Linked DNA regions of Bdellovibrio bacteriovorus. Each later gene encodes a partner of the first gene's protein in a complex. Links are inferred from orthologs where the notes say so. Each region holds a gene or a part of one and is shown in the gene's direction. Other genes may lie near its edges.

Region 1 (4,702 bases):
TGAAAAACGCGCTCCAAATATGGCAAAGAACAACGACCTAGTGAACTACTTCACATTGGTGGCATACGGCCCGGGCGGTCCAGCCCAATCACTAGCGATGATTAAAAACTTCCGCTTATCTAACAAATCCAACCCTGCGGATATCCGAACGAAAATTCTGAAAAACAGCGGCTACGTCAACCAAACAGAGCAGAAGATGTTAGAGCTTTTAGGACACTTAAAAGAGGAACCATATTCTGCTGACGACAAGAAAGGAAACACATGTATCGAGTAATCCTTCTTGTCTGCCTTCTGTACAGTCCGACTTTTGCTAAAAACAAAAGTGTTCAGGATTTTTACAGTGAGTCTCAAGCACTGCTTAAAAAGGCCGAATCAGCGAAAACACTTTCTGAAAAACAGAGTTATCTAAAGACCTTAGAAAAATCCCTGAAAGCTTCTTTGCAGGAATACGAAAAAGAAACCCCCGAGGAAGCTAAAGGCGAAGAAAAAGAAGTGTCGTTATTTGAAAGCACGCTTGAGCCCGTCTTTGAATTAAAAGACAAAAAATCATTAGCACCTAAAGACTGCGACTCAAAAAAGCAGTTCATCATCACCGGCGACAGCATGGGACGCCCTGAAGAAGCGCCACGAACAAAAACAGCGCAAGAAGCCTTGCGCTGGATGGATGTTCTTTGCAAATAATTTAAATATCAGCCGGGCTTCTGTTTAAGACGATGTTCACGACGGGTTTTCGCCTCCACAAAGCGGCGACGATCGTCATCTGTCTCTAAAGTTAAAACGGGAACTTCTGTGGGCTTCCCATTAGAACCAAGGGCCACGAATGTACAATAAGCCGAAGCGGTATGAAATGTTTCGCCTGTCTTTGGATTTTCTGCATCGACACGAACGCCGACTTCCATAGAGGTTCTTGAAGTGTAATTCACACTCGCCTTCAGATTCACCACCCAGCCTTTATAGACGGGAGCTACGAAATCCAGACGATCAATACTCGCTGTTACAACTTCTTTATTAGAATGTCTTTGGGCTGCAATTGCGGCAGCGATGTCGATCCAGGACATGATCGTTCCACCAAAGATAGTCCCTAAAGAATTCGTATGAGAGGGTAAAACCAATTGAGTCATGATGACTTGAGATGCGGAAACAGGTTTGCCGTATTTCAAAGTTGAGTCCCCTTCAGAAAAAAACAAAGCGCAGGATAGCTTAGACCAAAGTCACCGCCGCCTGCGCTCTTAGAAATCCTAATCAATTATGATTAGATTCCACCCATACCGATGTCAGAATTACCACCACGGTTCAATCCGCCACCTGGAAGAGTTGTAGTACCACCCGCAACTGTCGCAGATCCTGCTGGGATCGTTTGAGTCGCGTTGTTATTGAATGCAGTCGCTGCAGCTGCACTTTGGTTGTTGTTTTCAGCGCGAACTTCGCTCTCAACAAAACCAAGGTGAGGTAAGCACCATACGATCAACTGTGCACGAGACTTAACATTCATTTTTTTATAAATGTTTGTGAGGTGAAATTTTACTGTTTTTTCAGTAACAAAAAGCTGATTCGCAACTTCCTTGTTGGACAAGCCCTTTGAAACAAGTTCAGCAACTTCTGCCTCTCTGTTTGAAAGACCTTTTTGAATGAGGACATCTCTGAGCATCCTTGCTCCCTCCCGCTAAATTGTTTTTAAATCCGTCTAAACCTTGTACGCCACCCAGGACTCATGTCCAAAAAGTAGCACGACCACCTGTAATAAAGTCTGACAACAATTTTTAGAATTCGCAATAGGTTTGGACTCTAGTTTTAAAAAACTAGACCGATATGTATGGTGATTTTACAGGGTTTCACCTTTTCAGGAGATATTATGTTTCCCACAAATACGAAGTTTTTGGTCGTCGATGACTTCGCAACTATGCGAAAAATCATTAAAAAAGTGCTAAACGAGCTAGGTTACACAAACGTCGAGGAAGCTGACGACGGTAAAACGGCCCTACCAATGATCCAGGCTGCAAATGATGCAGGCCAGCCTTACGGCTTCATTATTTCTGACTGGAATATGCCAGGAATGCAAGGTATCGACCTTTTGAAGGCTTGCAAAGCAGACCCTCGCTTTAAGTCTACTCCTTTCATGCTTGTAACAGCAGAGTCTGAACAAAAACACATCCTGGAAGCGGCAAAAGCCGGCGTATCTGATTACGTTGTGAAGCCTTTCAATTCGGCGACGCTTAAAGGAAAAATGGAACGCGTTTGGGCGAAACACAATCCTACTTCACAAGCAAAAGCTTCTTAAGAGCTGGAGTTATAAATGTCGGCTGCACCTAAAGTGGAAACACTGAATCCCCTTTTCGACAAACGTCTTATCAATGCGTTCGTCGACGGGGTTATTAAAACTTTAAAAACAATGGCGCAAACAGATGCATCTCCAGGCAAGCCCTTCATCGAACCTCAGTTCGTTTTGAAAGGTGAAATTGCGGGCATGGTGGGCATGGTCGCTCCTCCTCTTAAAGGAACTCTTCTGATCTCTTACGGTAAAGACAGCATCTTCCATATTTTGGAAAACATGCTGGGCGAAAAACACACGGCTATTAACGGCGAAGTGTCTGATGCTGTGGGCGAAATGACGAACATGATCTATGGATCTGCGAAAACGACGTTGAACCAATTGGGTTACAACTTCGAAATGGCAATTCCGACTGTGATCTCAGGCGACTTTAAAATCAGCCATGCTGATAAAGGTGCTACACTTGTTATTCCTTTTAATCTTACCAACGGCTCTACATTCTACGTGGAGATAACGGTTCAATAATGAAACCCACTTCAGGTCCTACTGTTGACGTTCTCATCGGGAGTCCCCGGGACTCCTTCTGGGAAACAGTCAAAGTGGTCCTGAAAGGTTACTACCCTTATCAGCTCAAGCACTTTCACAGTGTTGATGAAGCTCTAGAAAATACCTCTGACAACTTCACTCCGGTCTTAGCTCTTATCGACGGACAAGATGGCACTGCAAAAACCAATGAATGGGTGCAGTCCACGAAAATGAATTATCCCGACAGTCATGTGATCGTTCTGCACTCCTCAGCTGCGCCTCTTGATTTTAACGTCGTTAAAAAAAATGGTGCGGATGAAATCATGCATATCAACTTTGACCGAGAGTTTATTTCCGACGTGATCCTGCAGCTAGCTCCTATCGAGATGGAAGGCGATAATATTCCCATCACCTCGTTAATGCCGGTGGATCTGCGCGACATGGAAGCCCAGGTCAACATCAACTTCGATGTTTACGTTCACCTCCCCGCCAATCACCGTTCCGTGTGCATGCGTAAAGCGGGGGACGTCGTCGATGATAGGCATCTTGAAAAATTCAAAGCCTTAAAACAGCAGATGTACATCAAGAAGACGCAGATGAACGCCTTCTTTGAATATGCGCGCACAGTGATGAGCTTGCGCAATATTGCTTTACCCGTTTCAATGACGGAAAAGTTTCATCGTTCTAAAAAGTCCATCTATGAAATCATGGCGCAATTTCTAAACGGAGCGGCCACGGACTATTCAGAAGGCAAAATGATCCTAGAAAGATGCCGCAATATCATCGCGGACTTTGAGCTTACTAAAGACATGGAAGCCTCAGCTATTTTCGATGAGATCTTCCGCTTCACTGGCAACACTCGCACACTTTATCATGATTGCATTTGTCTTTCGGCTTACGCCGCCTACTTTGCACAACTTTTAGGTTGGAGCACAGAAAAGCGTGAGAACGCGGCGATCGCGGGGCTCTTACACAATATCGGCCTTTCGCAAATGCCTCCTACCGCGGGAGACAAGACAATTAAAGAATTCTCTGCCGAAGAACTTCAAGCCTATAATTTTTATCCCGAACGTTCGGTCAATATGGTGAAAGCCAAGAAGGTTCCCTTACCTCAAGAGATTGCTGATGCCATTGGACAACACCGCGAAAATAACGCCGGCACAGGATTCCCCAAGAAACTAAAAGCGGAAGACATTTCTGAGTTCGGTAAATTGATGGCTTTAGCGTATCGTTTCCATGAAATGACGGCTCTTCAAGACAACCGCCAAGCCACAGCCCCAGTTCAAGCCATCACTCTTCTTAAAGAGGGCGCTTTAAGCGGCAATGGGGAGTTGGATCTTTTAATGACCACCCAGGTTTTCAAAAAATTTAAAGCTTAAAGACTCTTCAGGTTCTGGCATATATTCAGACATGTCATCCATATAGTCCGTAGCTACGATGTCGCGAAGGTCGACTTTTTTATTCTGCCAATCCATCACTCTTAAGATAGCCGCTGAAGATACCAAACCCTCATAGACATAAAGAAAAATTAAAAGACTGCCTGTCACCCAGCGAACTTTGGCGCGACTGGCTCGGGGCTTGAATTGCACAACACGTGTTTCAGCAACCCAGTCTGCCAAATGGGTGCGATCGTATCTGAAAAAAGCCAATGCATAAACGGCCCAAGAAAAAAAGAACGTCAATCTTTCGGTCAACGGGCGCAAGATACACTGACGCCAATCCAGGGATTCTGTCGGGTGTGAAAACGGCACAACCTTTAATCCCATAAACCATTTGCCCGGGGTCGCCTGCATCATCACTAAGAAAATGAATTCGTAAATGGCCGGGATCAAAAACATCAAACCTAAAGTGTAAAAAGAAACCGGCACTTGATCGTCGGTGAAAATCAAAAGAAAAAACGGCTTCAAA
Region 2 (4,697 bases), on another replicon or contig:
TCAGTTATTTCGGTCAAAGCAGGAGCAAACTCTATTCGGGAAAGCGGTTGATTGTTTTGTAGTACCGCAAGCGGAACCGTGACAACCACGTGTCTTGCCTGAAATCGAATGTTTTTCTTTTCGTTGGTGTTTGCGGTAATGATCACGTTTCGTTGGGACCATTCTATTTTTTTAACAATGTGCTGAAGGCGAAGAATTTGTTTTGCTTTCTTTCCCAGCATGTTTTCAAAATAGCTCGCGTATCTTTGCAAGGGTCGAAACGCACCGTCGCCACCGATTTCGCCTTCATCTTCTTGCTCGGCCAGGGCTAAGGATTTTTCGCCGATCAGCTCGATATCAGCTCCTTGAAAGCCTTCGACATAAGCAATAAATGACTGGCGGTACTCATCGGGCACATTTTTAAGCGTCTTTAAAAAATCAGCGACACTTCGGTCTGTCTTAGGATTTGCATTGAGCTTGTTGATAATTTTGCCAAACTCTTTGTCGAAATTTTTTAATGGTATCAGCGAGCGGCCCTTTAAGAACAGATGCTTTTCCGGAGCAGTTACAAAAGAGCCTCTTTGTTCTTCAATCAAGTCATGAAGAATCGGATGAACTCCGTGCAGGAACTCCGCACCCAATTCAACGGGTTCGACGTCGTGGGGTAAAGAATAAATGCGACCGCCCACGCGATCACGCGCCTCAAGAACACAGACTTTTTTGCCAGCGTCTGAAAGATGACGGGCGCAGGTCAGACCTGCAGCGCCGGCGCCCACAATGATGACGTCATAGACTTTACTTGCGGTCATATCTAGATTTTAAAATAGGCGAAGAAGACGAACAGTTGAATTAACGCGGAAGTGTTGATTCTCAAAGAAGACGACAGCAGGTCGCTGTCGTCTGAAATAGCGTATTACTTTTGAATGCGCAGGCGGTAAGAACCGAAATTTCTAATTTCTTTTTGGTAGTAACCGTTAGAAGCGCGAACCTCAACTGTCGCACGCACGATCACTTCAAAGTCTTGAGGATTTTCAGATGTTTTATTAACGCTCAAAGACTGCGTTTGCACACTCAAAGTTTCAACGTCAGCCAAGTTTAAGACCGAAACCACTTGATAGTTTTTATCAACAACCAAAGCTTCGTAATTTGAATACGTCAATTCGACTGCGACGTTGTTATCCGCAACGTAGTTTTCACGAGATGGATTTGTGTCCATCACCCAGCGTGAATCTTCACAACGAACCACAGAAACTTTCAAGGAAGCATCAAGGTCTTTTTGCGAGTCTGTCGCGCTGATCAATTCAACTTGAATGGCCTTGTTTCCCAAAGAACTATTGGATTTTTGATTTCCTTGGCAGCGCACGACGGAACCGTCGAAAGTTTTGTAAAGCTGAGCCGTTTCAGCAGATGCCAGTTGAGTTCCCAATAAAGCGGCTAGAGTGATGAAAAGTGTTTTCACGAATGCTCCTTGTAAGGAGGTAGTGATAACAAAACCTTTCATCAAAATAAAGGGAACTTCGGAGGGCTTTGAAAGGTTTTTCAGGGCGTCTAAGACTTAGGCTTTTCAGCGGCGAAAATACCGGTAATTAATACGAGTTTTAATGCATTTGTGAGATAAGGAGGCGACTTCGACGCCGCCTCCTAGAGTGCCCCCTTAGTGAGAGAGCTTGTTTTTCATTTTATCAATGCCTTGGTTTACCTTATCTGCGCCTTCGCGGTATCTCTCTTCCATGGACGACATAAGATCGTTCACTTGCTTAGAGGCCTCTTCTTTGCTTAAGCCCATTTTTTGTTGAACTAGACCACTCAACGCTTCGGAGTTGCCTTTAGTTCTTTGAATTTCATCGTCGGTGAGCTCGCCCCATTTTTTGCGAATCTCGCCAGAAATCTCTTTAATTTTTCCTTGGAAAATGTCCTTATTCATAACGACCTCCTGGTTGAGTTTTCTGTAAATAGGAGACCGTGGGGGAGGCAAACAGTCAAATCTTCGCGCCAAAACTTTGACTACTGTCAGAGAATTTCTTCTCGGTAACATTTTCCTGGGCGGCAAAATTTGCCTTAGATCAAATATGTTGGTTGCGATCTCCTGGACCTCGACCATGGTTGCGTTGGCATCCGAGTTGCTTTGTTTTCTGTCAGGACCACTCTGTGGTCTTTCATCATGGAGGATGAATGGCTGAAGAAAAAGCGGCAGCAGCGGAAATGTCAGCTCCGAGCGGGGGATCTGGACAAAAGCCTATTCTACTTATTGCCCTAGCGGTTATCAATATGTTGGTAGTCGCTGGCGTGGGTTTTATGCTTTATCAAGGTAAGAAAAAAGAAGCAGCAGAACCTAAGATTGAACAAGTCATTAAAGGTGAAGCCGAAGCGCAACATAAAGAAGCCACGGAAGAAAAAGAAATCGTGGGTAAGGTTGTGCCTTTAGAAACATTCATCGTCAATTTAGCGGGATCAAAAGGCCGTAAGGTCGCGAAAGTAAACATGGAACTTGAGGTCAAAGGTGACCACGTTCTTGATGAAATCGAAAAGCGCAAAGCGCAGATCCGCGACATCATCATTATTATTCTTTCTTCGAAGACTTACGAAGACGTCGCAAGTCGTGAAGGTAAAGACGGATTAAGAAACGAAATTAAAGACACGATCAACTCTTTCCTGGTGCAAGGAAAGATTTCAAACGTGTTCTTCACTGAATTTATCTACAACTAAGGCAGGACTATGAATCAGGTTCTTTCACAAAGTGAAGTGGATGCTCTGTTAGCCGCGGTCTCTGACGGAGATGTCGCGTCGTCGGACACGTCCAAGCCGGAAGCGCAGAATGTCGGTAAAGTGGATGAGCGTAAGATTGTTTCTTACGATCTTACCAGCCAAGATCGTATTATTCGTGGTCGTCTTCCTCAGTTGGAAGTTATTTACGAAAAATTCATGCGTGCTTTCCGCGTTTCTTTGTCCTCCGCGCTTCGTAAAATTGCCTCCATCACTTTAACTTCCACTGAGTTTTTAAAATTTGGTGAATTTATTAATACGCTTCCAATGCCGACGTGCATGAGCGTTCTGCGTTTTGGTAACTTGCGCGGTTCAGCTTTGTTCGTGATTGAAAGTAAATTGGCTTACGCTTTGGTCGACAGTTTCTTCGGCGGCGCAGATCGTCCGTACACGAAAATTGACGGTAAAGATTTTACGCCGATTGAACTTTCCATCGTACAAAAAGTCGTGGGTTTGGCGATCAACGATCTTGAAGCGGCATGGGCTTCTATTGAAAAAATCGGTTGCTCTTTTGTTCGTACGGAAGTGAATCCGCAGTTCGTAGGTATCGTGCCTCCGACTGACGTGGTTATCGCTTCGACATTCGACGTTGAACTTGAAAACGCGACAGGAACGATTTCCATCGTTATTCCTTACGCGACTATCGAGCCGATCAAACAAAAGCTTTCAACGGGCTTCCAGGTCGAATCAGATCAAACGGACAAAAAACTTTGGACTTCGATCATTCAAGAACAACTTCTTGAAACGGATATGGAAATCAAAGTGAACTTGGGTGAAACAGAAATCAAACTTCGCGACATGATGAACTTGAAAGTCGGCGACGTGATTCCATTGGATCAGGACGCTTCGGGAGAGTTCGACGTGACGGTCGAAGGTGTAAAAAAGTTTAAAGGTTATTACGGAATCCATCACGGAACTGTGGCAGTCCAAGTGACTCGACCGGTGACAAAGTAGTAGGGGGATAAAATGAGTGACGATACATTGGACAACTTAGCAGATCAGTTGGTGGCGGAAGCAGCCGGTATGGCAGATGGCGGAGCTAAAAAAACTTCTGCAGCTCCAACAGGCCAAAGCGATCGCAACTTGAACTTGATCTTGGACATTCCACTCAAAGTTTCTGTGGAATTGGGCCGCACAAAAATGCCGGTGAGTGAGCTTTTGAATCTGACTCAAGGTAGCGTTATCGAGTTGAATAAATTGGCGGGTGAGCCGATGGAAGTTTACGTGAACGACAAGTTGATTGCACGCGGTGAAGCCGTGGTCGTCAACGAAAAGTTCGGTGTGCGTTTGACGGATATCATTTCTCCAGCTGAGCGCGTGGAACAACTTAAATAAGGTAGAGGTTTTAGATGCGTTTGTTGCTTTCTTTACTTTTTGTATTTTCGGTTTCTGCTCAAGCGGCGGATTCGGCGGCCACTTCTTCGGAACAAACAGAGATTTCTGCAACGGCAGAAACTGGAGCCGTGGCACATGAAGATGGCAAAATCGACAATCGTAAAGAATCCGAGATTCCATTGAACTTGGATAAAAATAAGAAAGCAGCATCAGAAGGCGGCGGTTTCTTCCGCATCCTTTTCACTCTTTCTATCTTGGGCTTGGTCGGAACAGGTGCTTTTATTTTCCTTCGTAAATACTCTGTTCCTAAAGCTAAGAAACACCAAACTCAGATCAAAGTTTTGCAACAGCATTTCCTAGGTCCTAAGAAAAGCTTGGCCATTGTTCGCGTAGCCGGAGAGTCGATCCTGATCGGAGTGACGGATCATAACATCTCTATGATCAAATCTTTGTCCTTGCTGGACGAAGAAGTGCCTGAAGAAACTCCGCAAAGTTTCGGAAAGGTTCTAGGTTCAAAGGCTTCTTTCGATGAAGATTCTCAAGAAGAAGCTTCAGCTCCTCGTAAAAAAGTAGCAGCGTCTATGGAAACGGATGATGAGTTCGCGATCAGCGGCATCAAA
Region 3 (4,649 bases), on another replicon or contig:
AGGCTCGTAAGAACGGCGAGGTGCCAAATTCTTCTATCTTCTTCCTGGGTCGTGAAAACTTCCCTAAATCTTACGTGACGCCAAGTTCTTATGACTTAAGAAAAGCGCAAATTCTTGTCGACACAACATCGGGTAAGAATGGAAAGTGCGTGACGATCGCAACGACGGGCTCATTGGTTCCGCAGGCTTTGAAAGCAGCGCAAGACCTTGAAGCCAAAGGTGTAGGTGCGATTGTTGTGAATTCAGCTTGTGTGAACCACATTGACGTTGCGACGTTCAAAGCTTCTTTGGAAAAAACGCAAGGTCAGCTAATCACGGTCGAAGATCATCAGTTGATCGGTGGCTTTGGACAAATGCTGACTCATGCTTTATTGCAAGCAGATGTGGCGACGTTGAAAGTGAAAAGCCTAGGCGTGCATGGAGAGTTTGGTCAAAGTGCTTACACGGCGATGGACCTCTACCGTAAACACAAAGTGGATGCAGGTGCGATCGTTGAAGCCGCCGGCAGTTTCTTTCAAAAAAGCCAGGCTTGGTAGACCTACGAGCCCCTTCATTTCGAAATAAAAAACCCGCAGTTTCCTGCGGGTTTTTCTTTTAAATCTACTTTTAAAATATCTATTAAGCAGCTTCTGAGTGAGAGAACTGAGCCATAGTGCCCATTTGCTCTGAAGAGAAGGCAGAAACGATATCCACAAGGATAACAACTTTGTTATCAACTTTACCCATACCACGAACGAAAGACATCGCGTTTTCGTTACCTAGAACTGGTGAAGGTTCGATTTGGTTTTCCTGAAGATCTACAACCTCTTTTACAGAGTCTACGATCATGCCCACTTGTCCGATTTCAGTATCGATCACGATGATGCAAGTGTCGCGTGTAGTGTCTTGTGCAGACATACCAAATTTCACACGAAGGTTTACTACAGGAATGATTTTACCACGAAGGTTCATCACACCTTTTACATAGTCTGGAGTACGAGGAACAGGAGTGATTTCACCAAACTGATTGATCTCACGCACTGTTTCGATGGCCACGCCATATTGTTCAGCCATCAACTGGAAAGTTAGATACTGGCCTGGTTTTGCTTTCATAGATACATCGCTCATTGTAATTGCCTTTCAAGTAGTAGAAATAAAATCACATCAGACAACTCTTCGAGAAAAACGGCGACGAACTTTAAGGGAATTTGTTGCTAGACCTAATTAAGTTAAAAAGTTAACAAAGTCACATTTCAGACCTCTCGATCTGAGACAATAGTCTTGCTAAAGAGAGAAACTTCGACCCCCATTTTATTTCGTCTCATTCTGGACTAACGACGGAAATAGAAGAACTGCCTATCGTCCGATAATTCCTTGTGATTTTTATATGATAATGGAGCGCACATGAGCGGTGATAATTCCTTTTTTGAAGAACTGCAGATGGATTTTTTGAACGAATCTGCGTTCATGCTTGAGCAATACGAAGAATACATGATGAGGCTGGAAAACAGTCAAGATCCTGCAAAAGACCTTACGGATATCTTCCGCGTGGCGCACTCAGTGAAGGGTGGAGCTGCTGCAGTAGGATTGACGGATCTTTCTAAATTCGCCCATGTCATGGAAGATCTTTTGGATCTTTTGCGTTCGCGTCCTGAGCTTGTGAACTCCAATGTTATTTCTTTGCTTTTAACTTCTGGTGATGAATTGAAAAACCGCATTGCCTTTTTACAGCAAGGTAAAACGGGTGCGTGGGATCCCGCTGAATTAAAAACACAGTTGATTCAAATCACCGAAGAACTTTCTGGCAAACAATCTTCACACAGTAAAGCAGTCGCTCCGGCTCACGATGAAGTGAAAGAAGCTGCGCCAGATGATTTCTTTGCAACGTCCGCTCCAGCTGCTGAGGCAGCTCCTGAAGATGATTGTACAAATCACGAATTGTTAGCAGAACTTCTTGGACAGCTTTCACCGGAAGATCGCGCCGAATTTGAAGCTAAAGAAGCCGAACAGAAAAAAGCGGCGCCGGCTCCCGTAGCTGCGGCACCGACTCCAACACCTGTGGCAGAAAAACCGGCATTGAAAGTTGTCGCGTCTCAACCTGTGGCGGCGAAAGAGGCCAAGCCTGCAGCGAGTTCTGCTCCAGCGGCGTCTGATTCTAATGGTGGTAACAAAGGTAAATTAAACGGAACTATCAAAGTCGACACGGGTCGTGTGGACTCGGTTCTGGATGCTGTCGGCGAGCTTGTGGTTCTTAAGAATCAGCTTGTGCACGACGAGACGGTTCGCAGTGGTGTGAACTTGCGTCTTGAGGGCATTGTGGATCAATTGGATAAAGCTGTGCGCGAGTTGTACGAAAAAACTTTGAGCATTCGCATGACGCCACTGAAATCCATGTTCATTAAAATTCAACGTATCGTTCGTGACGTGTCTTTGACTTTGGATAAACCAGTTGATTTGCAATTGATTGGTGAAGAAACGGAAGTTGAAAGAACCGTCTTTGAACTTCTTGGTGATCCTCTCGTTCACTTGGTTCGTAACTCAATGGACCACGGAGTTGAAAAGAAGGAAGTGCGCCTAGAGCGTGGTAAACCGGCAACGGCGAAAGTGACAGTGTCTGCGAAACAATCGGGCGGTAACGTGACGATTGATATCACGGATGACGGTGGCGGTATCAACCGCGAAAAAGTATTAGGCAAGGCGATTGAAAAAGGTTTCGTTCCGCAAGGAGTGGATCCTGCGACGATTCCTGATGAACAAGTTTATCAATATATCTTCTATCCGGGTTTTTCGACGGCCGATAAGATCTCAGACCTTTCAGGTCGTGGTGTGGGCTTGGACGTTGTTAAATCGAACCTTGATAAGATCAATGGTAAGATCAATATCTATTCTAAAGCGGGTCAGGGAACAACATTCCGCCTGACGATTCCACTGAGCACGGCGATCACTGACGGTATCATCGTGGCTTTGGATGGGGCTCGTTACATCCTTCCGATTCATTCAATCCGTGAAATCGTGCGTGTTCTTCCAAAGGACTACACAAATATTTCTGGCGCGGGAAAAGTGGCCAGCATTCGCGGTCATTTGTTACCGGTGATTGATGTTTCAAAAACTTTGGGTTCGATCAACTGGAGTTTGAATAAAAAAGATCAGCAATTGGAAAAGCGTCGTGAGAACTCTTTGAGCGCGCGCCGTGAAGAAACAATGTTGGTGATTATTGAGTCTATGACCGGCCAAATGGCGTTCCCTGTGGACGATGTTTTAGGACAGGCTCAAGTGGTCGTGAAACCAATCACGACAGGTCAAGACATCCCAGAAGTTGCAGGGGCTGCGATTCTAGGGGACGGCCGCACGGTTCTAATTTTGGAACCAGGGGCTTTGGTGAATAACGTAGCTAAGGGTCGGGAGATGGCAGCATGACGGCTGTAAAAAAGAATGAATTAGTAGGATCTCTTTACGATTTCGAAGAGATCAAGCTTTCAGATAAAATGTTTACGAAGTTTGCTGAGCACATGTATGAGTTGGCGGGTGTGGATCTTCCACTGACGCCCAAAAATCATGCGCTGATCCGCAATCGTATTGTGAAACTTCTAAGAAGACACTCTTTGAAAAGTTATGAAGAGTATTGGGCTCTAATAGAAAAAGGCGGGCCGGATTTAACGTCAGAGTTTATTTCGGCACTAACAACGAATATGACGTCTTTTTATCGAGAATCGAATCACTTCGATTTCCTTCAGAACATTATTCCTGAGCTCGGTAAAAAGTTTGGCTCGGACATCCGCATGTGGTGTGCCGCGGCCAGTACTGGTCAAGAGCCCTATACAATCGCAATGACAGCGTGTGAAGCATTGGGTGAAAATTCATCGACGAAAGTGCGTCTTCTTGCAACGGACATTGATTTGCAAGTTTTAAAAAAAGCCTCTGTCGGCACTTACGAAGAGCGCGAAATGCAAGGTCTTCCACCAGCTCAAAGAGTGAAATACTTTGAGAAGGTGAAAGCCAACGGAGATGAATTCTTCAGAGCTAAAGACACAATTCACAAGATGATTCGTTTTGCGCCTTTCAACTTGATGAATCCCAAGTATGAATTTCAGCATAAGTTCCATGTGATCTTTTGCCGTAACGTTTTGATTTATTTTGATGAGCAGACCACGAAAAAGGTCATCGACAATTTGGTATCTTGCTTGGCACCGGGTGGCTATTTGATTTTGGGCCATTCCGAGTCTGGAAATGTTAAGCATGCTGGTTTGAAACCCCTTTCCAGAGCTGTTTACCAAAAGCTTTAACCAATAAAGGCCCCATTTATGGCGCAAAAAATTCGTGTTTTAATTGTGGATGACTCTGCGGTGATTCGTAAGCTCTTAGAAAAGATCTTCAGTTCATCGCCTGACATTGAAGTTGTAGGCACCGCTTCAGATCCCTATATTGCTCGTGACAAACTAGTGGCTTTGAAACCAGATGTGATGACTTTAGACGTCGAGATGCCTCGTATGGATGGCATCAGCTTCTTAGAAAAAGTCATGCAGCATTTTCCGACTCGTACGATTATCTTTTCAAGTTTGGCTAAAACGGGCTCCGAAACCTATCTGCGTGCTTTGGAGGCCGGTGCGATTGAGATCATGGAAAAGCCTTCCATCGACGTCAGTCAAAGCTTAGAAACGCTTTCAAACTCG

What was found.
Region 2: the proteins of AZI85_RS05625 (region 1) and fliM are in contact, whole or in part, in a crystal structure (PDB 1F4V), measured with the Escherichia coli proteins. The link is inferred for Bdellovibrio bacteriovorus from one-to-one orthologs.
Region 3: the proteins of AZI85_RS05625 (region 1) and AZI85_RS00610 are in contact, whole or in part, in a solved structure (PDB 1A0O), measured with the Escherichia coli proteins. The link is inferred for Bdellovibrio bacteriovorus from one-to-one orthologs.

Annotation. Positions count from the first base shown.
Region 1 is NZ_LUKF01000006.1:52,937-57,638, forward strand. Bases 570-3,565 are described here. They hold AZI85_RS05625 (response regulator), read left to right. Parts: upstream 570-1,852; coding sequence 1,853-2,278; downstream 2,279-3,565. Other genes in these bases: AZI85_RS05610 (hypothetical protein), read left to right, coding at 570-681; AZI85_RS05615 (acyl-CoA thioesterase), read right to left, coding at 690-1,121; AZI85_RS05620 (helix-turn-helix domain-containing protein), read right to left, coding at 1,253-1,648; AZI85_RS05630 (chemotaxis protein CheX), read left to right, coding at 2,294-2,794; AZI85_RS05635 (HD-GYP domain-containing protein), read left to right, coding at 2,794-3,565. In the rest of the region: AZI85_RS05605 (hypothetical protein), read left to right, coding at 1-274; more of AZI85_RS05610, read left to right, coding at 262-569; more of AZI85_RS05635, read left to right, coding at 3,566-4,173; AZI85_RS05640 (RDD family protein), read right to left, coding at 4,135-4,702. UniProt on the Escherichia coli protein: Involved in the transmission of sensory signals from the chemoreceptors to the flagellar motors.
Region 2 is NZ_LUKF01000009.1:8,173-12,869, reverse strand. The notes cover bases 1,705-4,695. They hold fliM (flagellar motor switch protein FliM), read left to right. Parts: upstream 1,705-2,694; coding sequence 2,695-3,696; downstream 3,697-4,695. Other genes in these bases: AZI85_RS06585 (FliO/MopB family protein), read left to right, coding at 4,092-4,695; AZI85_RS06600 (flagellar basal body-associated FliL family protein), read left to right, coding at 2,152-2,685; AZI85_RS06605 (CsbD family protein), read right to left, coding at 1,705-1,903. Also shown: AZI85_RS06615 (flavin monoamine oxidase family protein), read right to left, coding at 1-788; AZI85_RS06610 (hypothetical protein), read right to left, coding at 893-1,438; more of AZI85_RS06605, read right to left, coding at 1,634-1,704; more of AZI85_RS06585, read left to right, coding at 4,696-4,697. UniProt on the Escherichia coli protein: FliM is one of three proteins (FliG, FliN, FliM) that forms the rotor-mounted switch complex (C ring), located at the base of the basal body.
Region 3 is NZ_LUKF01000001.1:132,253-136,901, reverse strand. What follows is about bases 947-3,889. They hold AZI85_RS00610 (chemotaxis protein CheA), read left to right. Parts: upstream 947-1,383; coding sequence 1,384-3,396; downstream 3,397-3,889. Other genes in these bases: AZI85_RS00605 (CheR family methyltransferase), read left to right, coding at 3,393-3,889; AZI85_RS00615 (chemotaxis protein CheW), read right to left, coding at 947-1,107. Outside these bases: AZI85_RS00620 (transketolase C-terminal domain-containing protein), read left to right, coding at 1-536; more of AZI85_RS00615, read right to left, coding at 619-946; more of AZI85_RS00605, read left to right, coding at 3,890-4,262; AZI85_RS00600 (protein-glutamate methylesterase/protein-glutamine glutaminase), read left to right, coding at 4,281-4,649. UniProt on the Escherichia coli protein: Involved in the transmission of sensory signals from the chemoreceptors to the flagellar motors. CheA is autophosphorylated; it can transfer its phosphate group to either CheB or CheY.